4 regions of the Novosphingobium sp. BAM6 genome follow, and region 1 is predicted to be linked to each of the others. Evidence: predicted binding sites of a transcription regulator. Region 1 holds the regulator's gene; each other region holds the start of a gene.
The links. The regulator LexA, encoded in region 1, represses DNA repair genes until DNA is damaged. The targets are predictions, from matches to a motif close to GTTCCNCNCTTGTTCT.
Positions count from the first base shown of each region.

Region 2: AC3EC3_RS00045 (ribonucleoside-diphosphate reductase subunit alpha) is a predicted target of LexA. The motif match lies at 1,106-1,121, and genes of this name have one in related genera.
Region 3: AC3EC3_RS05385 (ImuA family protein) is a predicted target of LexA. The motif match lies at 1,175-1,190, and genes of this name have one in related genera.
Region 4: AC3EC3_RS06895 (ATP-dependent helicase) is a predicted target of LexA. The motif match lies at 1,287-1,302, and genes of this name have one in related genera.

Region 1 is NZ_JBYNTR010000001.1:810,149-812,348, forward strand. It holds gene AC3EC3_RS03830 (ComEC/Rec2 family competence protein) at 1-875, shown strand, start outside; gene lexA (transcriptional repressor LexA) at 968-1,669, opposite strand; gene AC3EC3_RS03840 (molybdopterin molybdotransferase MoeA) at 1,765-2,200, opposite strand, start outside.
Region 2 is NZ_JBYNTR010000001.1:5,127-7,326, forward strand. It holds tRNA gene AC3EC3_RS00035 (tRNA-Leu) at 1-37, shown strand, start outside; gene AC3EC3_RS00040 (GlsB/YeaQ/YmgE family stress response membrane protein) at 261-506, opposite strand; gene AC3EC3_RS00045 (ribonucleoside-diphosphate reductase subunit alpha) at 1,123-2,200, shown strand, end outside.
Region 3 is NZ_JBYNTR010000001.1:1,144,339-1,146,538, forward strand. It holds gene AC3EC3_RS05380 (Y-family DNA polymerase) at 1-475, opposite strand, end outside; gene AC3EC3_RS05385 (ImuA family protein) at 390-1,151, opposite strand; gene AC3EC3_RS05390 (type 1 glutamine amidotransferase domain-containing protein) at 1,368-1,925, opposite strand.
Region 4 is NZ_JBYNTR010000001.1:1,493,054-1,495,253, reverse strand. It holds gene AC3EC3_RS06895 (ATP-dependent helicase) at 1-1,259, opposite strand, end outside; gene AC3EC3_RS06890 (hypothetical protein) at 1,456-1,770, shown strand; gene rsmD (16S rRNA (guanine(966)-N(2))-methyltransferase RsmD) at 1,834-2,200, opposite strand, start outside.

The sequences.
Region 1 (2,200 bases):
TGATTATGCCTGCGGTCGCATTGGCGCTTGTGCTGGATCTTGCCCACCTTGGAGCGCCGGCATGGTGGGTGGCGGGGGAGGCGATCCGCTTTCTGATCGGGCTGGCGCACTGGGTGGCCGAGCGCCCAGGCGCTGTCACGCTGTTGCCGACGATGAGCGGTGTGGCTTTTGCCCTGTTCGCGTTTGGCGGGCTATGGTTGGGACTTTGGCGCGGGTCTGTGCGCCTGTGGGGGCTGTTGCCCGCGTTTGTAGGCGTGCTGTGGCTATGCGCTCTGCAACCGCCCGACATTCTCGTTACAGGTGATGGCCGACATGTTGCCATCGTCGAGGACGAGGGGCGCACTCTGCTGACCCTGCGTAATACCCGCAGCGATTATACCCGCCAGAATATCAAGGAAATCGCCGGCTTTTCCGGAGATCTGCGACCATTGGAGACTTGGCCATCGGCGCGATGCAATGACGATTTCTGTCGTATCGATATTTCGAAGACAGGGCGCTTGTGGCGCGTTCTCCTGTCTCGCGGGCATGAAGCGGTCAGCGAGCGCAGTCTTGCGGCTGCATGCGCCCGCGCCGACATTGTGGTTGCCGATCGCTGGCTTGCATCGAGTTGCCGACCCGCATGGTTATTGATTGATCGCGATGTGCTGGCGCATACCGGCGGCCTGACGATCGATCTGGAACACCAGTCAGTCGATACCGTTGCCGCAGGGCAAGGGGAGCACGGCTGGTGGCGGCCCATACCCAGCGGCACGAACCATCGACTGCGATCCGACGATAGCTCCCGGCCCGACGATCGTTCCCGGCCCGACGATCGTTCCCGGTCAGGCGGGCGTTCCCGGTATGACGGGCGTTCAGTATCGCCTTCAGCGCCATAGAGGCCTGGACCCGGTTGCGAGGTGTTAGCCTGCCTGTCGATTGCAGATGACTGCTCTGCCATGTCGAAGCAGTCATCTGCGGCAATTCAGGTTCAATGGTAGCGACGCAGCAGGCCAGCGAGCTTGCCCTGAACTTCGACGTCTTGCGGGGCATAGATCTGCGGCTCGTAGGCGGCGTTGGCAGGCTCCAGTCGAACCATGCCGCCCTCCCGCTGAAGATATTTGAGGGTTGCCTCTTCTCCTCGCACAAGTGCCACCACGATTTCCCCGTCGCGCGCTGTATTGGTGCGTTTGACCAGGGCGAAGTCGCCATCGAGAATACCTGCCTCGATCATCGAGTCACCCGAAACCTCCAGCGCATAGTGGTCGCCAGCGCCCAGCAGAGCGGCAGGCACGGGCAGCATCGCGTGCGTTTCAAGGGCCTCGATCGGAACGCCGGCAGCGATCTTTCCATGAAGAGGAATCTCGATCACATCATTGTTGTTTGCCGGGGTGCGAGGCGCCGGCGTACCGCTCCCGAGCGAGGGGGCTGCAACGCCAGCCTCTGCCGGACGGGGGAGAGCGGGCTTGCTGGTGGCATCTTCCGGCTGGCGCAGGATTTCCAGCGCACGGGCGCGGTTCGGCAGGCGGCGAATGAAGCCGCGTTCCTCCAGTGCCGAAATCAGACGGTGGACGCCCGACTTGGACTTGAGGTCGAGCGCTTCCTTCATCTCTTCAAAGCTTGGCGAGATCCCGCTTTCTTCCAGACGGACCTGAATGAACCGGAGCAATTCGTGCTGTTTGCGCGTCAACATGGTCGCTGCCTCTTGCCGATCTGGTGAGGCATGACCGCCTCACTGCTCTAAAGCGTGAACAATGTGAGAACAACTAAGCAACAAATTGCGCCCGGTCAAGCAATACCGCCGTTCCGGATCAAGTAGATGCGCGCACTGTCACCCTGCTGGCGGGGCGGGCTGCCAGCGGGAAGATCGATGAGGGCATTGGCATGTGCCAGCGATGTCAGTGCGCCACTATCGCGCAGGGTTATGGGATGAATCGCTTCGCCGTCCCATATTCCCCGAACGAACTCGCGGCGGCTACCGGTCGCGGGCGTCGAGCCGGCCAAACGGGTGGCGATCGAGCGCGGGGTTGCCATTTCCGCGCCACCCAGCCGGCGTAGCAAAGGGAGCAGGAAGAAATACCCGGTCACGAATGCCGACACCGGATTTCCGGGCAATCCCACGATGACCTGGCGACGGGCACCATTTTCGCGCGTCGCGATCAGCAGCGGTTTGCCGGGCTTGATCGCCACGCACCAAAAAGCGAGTTGCGCCCCCCAGGCTTCC
Region 2 (2,200 bases), 810 kb from region 1:
CAAGGGCGTGGAGGTTCGAGTCCTCTTCTGGGCACCATTTACCTTTTCGAAGGTGAGTACAAGTAGTCGAAAGCCCCGGGAAACCGGGGCTTTTTGCTTTTCTGGCGACCGCGTATGTTCGCTCAGAAAAGGTTCTCATTCGGGACCGTGTGGGGCGCTTTTTGGGTTCTGTTCGGCGCCGAATATAGCCCTGCATGCGGCTGTTTGGTTTGTCGATGAGTGGCGGCGCTGGGTGCTCGATTGTGATCGGGGGGTGAGGCTTAGAAGCCGATGTGGAGATGTCGGCCCACGAAGATCAGGACGATCGCGCCCAAGATCGAGGCGAGACAGCCGGCGCGGTGAAATTCGGTGCGACCGCGGCTGGTGACAAGTCCGGCCACGAGCGAGCCGCCGATGCCCAGCAGGATCGTGGCGATCCAGCCCATTTCGATGGTGCCCGGATAGACGAATCGCGCCAGCACACCGACGATAAGTCCGCTGATGATGGCGCCGATGATATTGAACATGCTGTCGTTTCTTCCTGATCGCGCCGATGAGCGCTTCGTGGATGGCTCTGCTGCGCCTGCACAATGCCCGAGGCCGGGCGAGGTTTCCAGCGCGCCGTATACCTTGAGAAAGAGCAAACTGTCCGGGCATGGTGCAAGGTCTCGGCTGGTCGAGGTGAGGCCTCATTTCGTCGCACGCCCGATTCGCTTCATCGCGCATTTATGTGGAAAAATTCTGACGGAACGAGCGCATCTGACCCCTTGCCTTTGACGTATCACAGGAAAGTCCACGCGTCGCGAGAGGCGACGGGAACGATCGCTCCATTTTCGCTGCACTTGCATCGGCGTGGCAAAGGTCCACTATAGGTTGTGTCGCACGGCCCGCGTCGCCTCAAGACCTTGATGGTCCTCGGTGGGATGGCAATGTGCTGCCTCGACGGATCCGGTCAATGCGGAGCGTGTGATGCAGGTCTGTGTGATGGGGTCGGACAGGGAAGATCGTTCTCGATTGGGCTGTTCGTGGTAAAGGAAAGCGGATCGTCGCTTTCGTCGCCACGAGGCGGCCGTGTCTGGCTCTGAACGTTGGAACACAAGGCGTCAGGGCGGCAGGCCGCCTGCGCGGACAAAGGGGCGAACTGTGGATTTCAGGAACGATAGCGACGCGCGCGTGGACGGTTCGGATATCGAGGCCACGATCGACAGCAGCAGCAAGGAGGCGGGGAGCACCCCGGCCATCGCCATGGACAAGACCGATACCGCAACCGACACGCTGGTCGCCGATGCCCTGAGTGCGAATGCCCTGGGTAACGCGATGAAGGCCGCCGGTGCCGCCGCTGCCGAGAAGATCGATTCCAAGACCGTGCGTCCGCGCCGCTTCAACGTCGTCGTCGACGAGAGCCGCGATGCGCTGCTGACCGCGTTCGGCAAGGAAACGCTCGAAGACCGCTATCTTCTGCCCGGCGAGAAGTATCAGGACCTGTTCGCGCGGGTCGCTGATGCCTATGCCGACGATGAGGCGCATGCCCAGCGCCTGTACGACTATATTTCGAAGCTGTGGTTCATGCCGGCAACGCCGGTGCTGTCGAACGGCGGCACGGGCCGTGGTCTGCCGATTTCGTGCTACCTGAACTCGGTCGAGGACAGCCTTGAGGGCATCGTCGCCACCTGGAACGAGAACGTCTGGCTCGCCTCGCGCGGCGGCGGCATCGGCACCTACTGGGGCAACGTGCGCGGCATCGGCGAGCCGGTTGGCCTCAACGGCAAGACCAGCGGCATCATTCCCTTCGTTCGCGTAATGGATTCGCTGACCCTGGCAATCTCGCAGGGCTCGCTGCGCCGCGGTTCGGCGGCATGCTATATCGACGTGTCGCACCCCGAGATCGAGGAATTCCTCGAAATCCGCACCACCACCGGTGACTTCAACCGCAAGGCGCTGAATCTGCACCACGGCGTTCTGCTGTCGGACGAGTTCATGGAAGCGGTGCGCGATGGCACCGAGTTCAACTTGCGCAGCCCCAAGGATCAGTCGATCCGCAAGACGGTGGACGCGCGTTCGCTGTTGCAGAAGCTGGTCGAAGTGCGCCTGCGCACTGGCGAGCCCTACTTCGTGTTCTCCGATACCGTGAACCGCATGATGCCCAAGCACCAGCGCGATCTCGGCCTCAAGGTCTCCACCTCGAACCTGTGCTCGGAAATTACGTTGCCCACCGGTCGCG
Region 3 (2,200 bases), 330 kb from region 1:
CGATATTTATGCCCAGAGCCTTGGCCGCCGGACAAGCCGAGACGATCTCGTCGCGGCCGCCAACTTTGCCGATGAACGCCAATGGAGCAGTCATGTTCGGCAGCGAGACGCGCGCCTCTTTGGCCGCCACTGCTGAGACCGAGCGCTTGAATGGATGTTCGGCCGCCTCGGATCGGCGCCCCAATTCTCTCATTGGCGGCTTGGCGTGCAGTGGCAGCGCGGAAATTTCTCGCTCGACATCCGTGCGCGAACGTCCTTCCTCCCTGACAGCGCCCTGCCCTTCACGGCTCTGCTCACGTGCCCAACGCGCGCCCGGTCGCCACCCGCCCCCTCGAGGGACCGAGCAGGCACCGGGATTATCGTCAACGGGAATCTGGAGTACGCGCGGCTCAGGCCGCGGCGTGGCGAACCGGTCCTGCCGCCTCAGCCGTTCGATGGCCAAGAAGGGCAGGAACAGCGAGACGACCCGTCGCATCGCATCCCTCCACGATCAGGGAAAAGCCTTCGCCGCCGCGCTGACGGACCAATTCGACAAGCCAGCGCGGGCGCCCGACACCGGCGACGCCAAGACGTTCGGAGGACGCACTGGCGATCCGCCAGCGCGTCCAAGCGGCCGACGAGTCGGCCAGAGGATCACTGCCTCGACCTCGGTGACGTCGCAGCAAAAGCACCGGGATGCCGGCCTCGGCGGCAGCAAGCTGCAGCCGGCGCGTGGCGACCATTGAAATCTTGCTGGCTTCGGCAACGACGGCAGCCGGAGTTCCATCGCGTACGGCGTCTTCGACCACCGCCAGTGATGCGGCATCGTTGCGGGGCTGCGCATGGATCACATGGGCAGAGGCGAGGCCCGCCTGTTCGAGACCTGGGGCGTAGAGGTCGTTGCGACAGCTGACCCAAAGAACGGGCGCTGCTGCCGCCTGGGCCTCGCGCGCAGCTACGCCGGCAAGGAACAGTGTGGCCGCCGCATCGTCCGCCAGTGAGCAGGTCAGCGCAGTTGCCTCATGCAATGCGCCAGCGCGCAGGCCACCACAACCTAAACGGGAATCCAATTCTTCGGCGCCGAAGGGTATGACCCGATAATCAGGATGCGCAGTTGCCAATGCACGAAGCGTATCGATATCCGGATGCTCGAAGGGAGAAGTAGGAAGCATAGCGATTCTTGAGACTCGATCTTGTTCCTTTTATGTTCTCACTTCGAGCACCTCGTGGTCAACTGCCTAGATTTGACTCCCACGTCCAACATGGGGACAAAGCTGAGCGAAAGGTTGATACCTCGGCCTCAACGGTCGCCCACCCCGGCCATTCAGCACCAAAATCACCGTCCTAACAAAGGAAGGTCCGCTTTCCAGCCGTCACAAGCGCATGCTTCATGCGTCAGGATGACGGCCCTCTGCGAACTCCTCGATAAGCTTAGCGCAAAAGGCAGGTAGGTCGTGGGGGGTGCGGCTCGTGACCAGGCCCTCATCGACGACCACCTCCTGATCCGTCCAGTTGCCTCCTGCGTTCTCGATGTCGGTCTGGATCGACCGATAGGAGGTCAGATCGCGGTCCTCAACCACGCCTGCCTCGACGAGGAGCCAAGGTCCGTGGCAAATCGCTCCCACGGGCTTGTTCTGTTGGAAGAAAGCGCTGACAAAATTTACCATTCCATCGTCGGCACGCAATTTGTCGGCGCCGACTGTACCTCCGGGAATGATCAAGCCGTCAAATTCGTCAGCGCTAACGTCCGCTACCGCCCTGTCGACCTTGTAGCTGCCACCCGGGTCCAGATCGCCGTTATTGGTCTTGGCCTCACCCGCCTCGAGACCGATAACCGTTATTGAGCCCCCAGCCTGCTCGATGGCCTGCTTGGGCTGGACGAATTCGGGTTCCTCGGTCCCGCGAGGGGCAATAAGTATGGCTATATTTCTGCCTTCGAGCGTCATGTAATATCCTCCATGGAGCGACGGCACCGGTCGGGTACCTAGTCATTTAAGCTCCGCAGGCCGCCGCAGTTCCTCACCGCAGCGATGGATGGTTGGCCGCATGGGACGGAGTAATTCCGAACCATAAAAGAAATTCAGCCGTTAATTTCCGTCCATCAAGTGCAGAACGACCGCTTTCCCTTCCTAAATATTCAAGGATGGCAAATAACGACCACCGTCTACCGATACACGACGTACAAACGATCTTCTTTCTTGAAGATGCAATTTAAAAATCA
Region 4 (2,200 bases), 680 kb from region 1:
TAGATTCGCTCGAACGCGAGGTCGTCCGCCCCTTGCGCAATCACGCGCAGGTACGCCAGCGCGTCGCGGATTTCGGCGCGTTCATAGAACCGGAAGCCGCCAACGATGCGATAGCGCATGCCGATGGAAATGAAGCGGTCCTCGAACTCGCGCGTCTGGTACTGCGCGCGCACGAGAATGGCGATCTGGTCGAGCGGGGCTCCTTCGCGTTCCAGCCGCTCGATCTCGTCGCCCACCCGGCGCGCTTCCTCGGGCGCGTCCCAGACGCCGATCACACGTACCTTCTCGCCCGCATGGCGCTCGGTCCACAGCGTCTTGCCGAGGCGCTGGGTGTTCTCGTCGATGAGGCCCGAAGCGGCGGCGAGGATCTGCGGCGTGGAGCGATAGTTCTGCTCCAGCTTGATCACCTTGGCGCCCGGAAAGTCCTTTTCGAACTTGAGGATATTGGCCACTTCGGCGCCACGCCAGGAGTAGATCGACTGGTCGTCGTCGCCCACCACGCAGATGTTGCGGCGGGCCTGTGCCAGCAGGCGCAGCCACAGGTACTGGACCTGATTGGTGTCCTGATATTCGTCCACCATCACGTACTTGAAGCGCTGCTGGTACTGCTCCAGCACGTCGCGATGCTTGCGCAGGATGTTGAGCATGTGCAGCAGCAGATCGCCGAAATCGCACGCGTTCACCGCGCGCAGGCGATCCTGATAGAGCTGGTAGAACTTCTGCCCCTTGCCGTTGGCATAGGCCTCGTTCTCGCCCGCATCGAGATCGGCGGGGTTGAGGCCGCGGTTCTTCCAGCGGTCGATGCAGCCTGCCAGCTGCTTGGCGGGCCAGCGCTTCTCGTCGATGCCTTCGGCCTGAATCAACTGCTTGAGCAGGCGTAGCTGATCGTCGGTGTCGATGATCGTATAGTTCGATTCGAGGCCCACCAGTTCGGCATGGCGGCGCAGCATCTTGGCGGCGATGGCGTGGAAGGTGCCCAGCCACGGCATGCCTTCCACCGCCGGGCCGATCAACTGGCCGACGCGCTCGCGCATCTCGCGCGCGGCCTTGTTGGTGAAAGTGACGCACAGGATCTCGCTCGGCCACGCCAGTCGCGCATGGACCAGATGAGCGAGGCGGCGGGTGAGCGCCGCGGTCTTGCCGGTGCCCGCGCCCGCCAGCATCAGCACCGGGCCTTCGGTGGTCAGCACCGCCTCGCGTTGCGGCGCGTTGAGGCCGTCGATCAGCGGGTCGCCCGAAGCGGCGTCAACGGGCGAAATGGAAAAGGCATGAGGGTCGGTCACAGGTGAACAACTAGGGAACGGATGAACGCTGTGCAAGGCTGCTTCGTCGCGATGCGAGCAAGTTCCGGCGGAGCGAGGGAGGGGCATCCCGGCGCATATGCGGGAACTTCCGGAGGGGCTCCCGCATTGCAACAGGCAGACAGGGGTTGTTGAAGAGAACTCGGAGACAACGATGAAGTTCAATCGAATCACAGCCTTCGCGCTGGCCGCCGCAACGATCTCGTTCACAGGCGTTGCCTATGCGGAAGGGATGAACTCGCAGCACGCCACCGTAACGCAGCGCCCTACCGTAACACAGCGTGATGCCCATGGCCGCGCGACGCAGGTTCAGGTCAATGGCCAGAACTACGCGGTGTGTACGAAGAACGTGCAGGACGGCTGCATCAACCCGCGTTCGGCGGGGCTGCACTTTGGTAACGTGCCGCTCGATCACTGGCCGGGCCAGCCTGCCAGTGACATGACGTCTGGTGATGGTCAGGGCGGATAAGGCGCTCGCTTTTCCGACAAAGAAAAAGGGCGCTCCTCGTGGGGCGCCCTTTTCGTATGACCTTCAGGCTTCTGCCGGGCTGTCATCCGCAGCGACCCGCCGCAGCAGGTGCAGCCGCGCCTTGCCGACATCGCGCTGGGCGTCGAGTTCGAAGCCCCGGATCGAGACGGCTTCCTTGGCCGAGGTTTCCAGGCTCACCCAGGTCTGTTCGCCGATCCAGCCGAGCCGCGCCAGCTTGTCGATCGCGACCTGCCCCGCGCCGGTGTCATAGGGCGGGTCGAGCAGCACGAGGTCGAGCGGCGCTTTCGCAGGCCCCAGCGCCAGCACCGAGGACGCGCGCACATCGCTGATGCCTTGCGCTTTCAGGTTGGCGATATTGCTGCGGATTGCGCGGATCGCGGCGGCGTCCTGATCGACGAACAGGCAATGT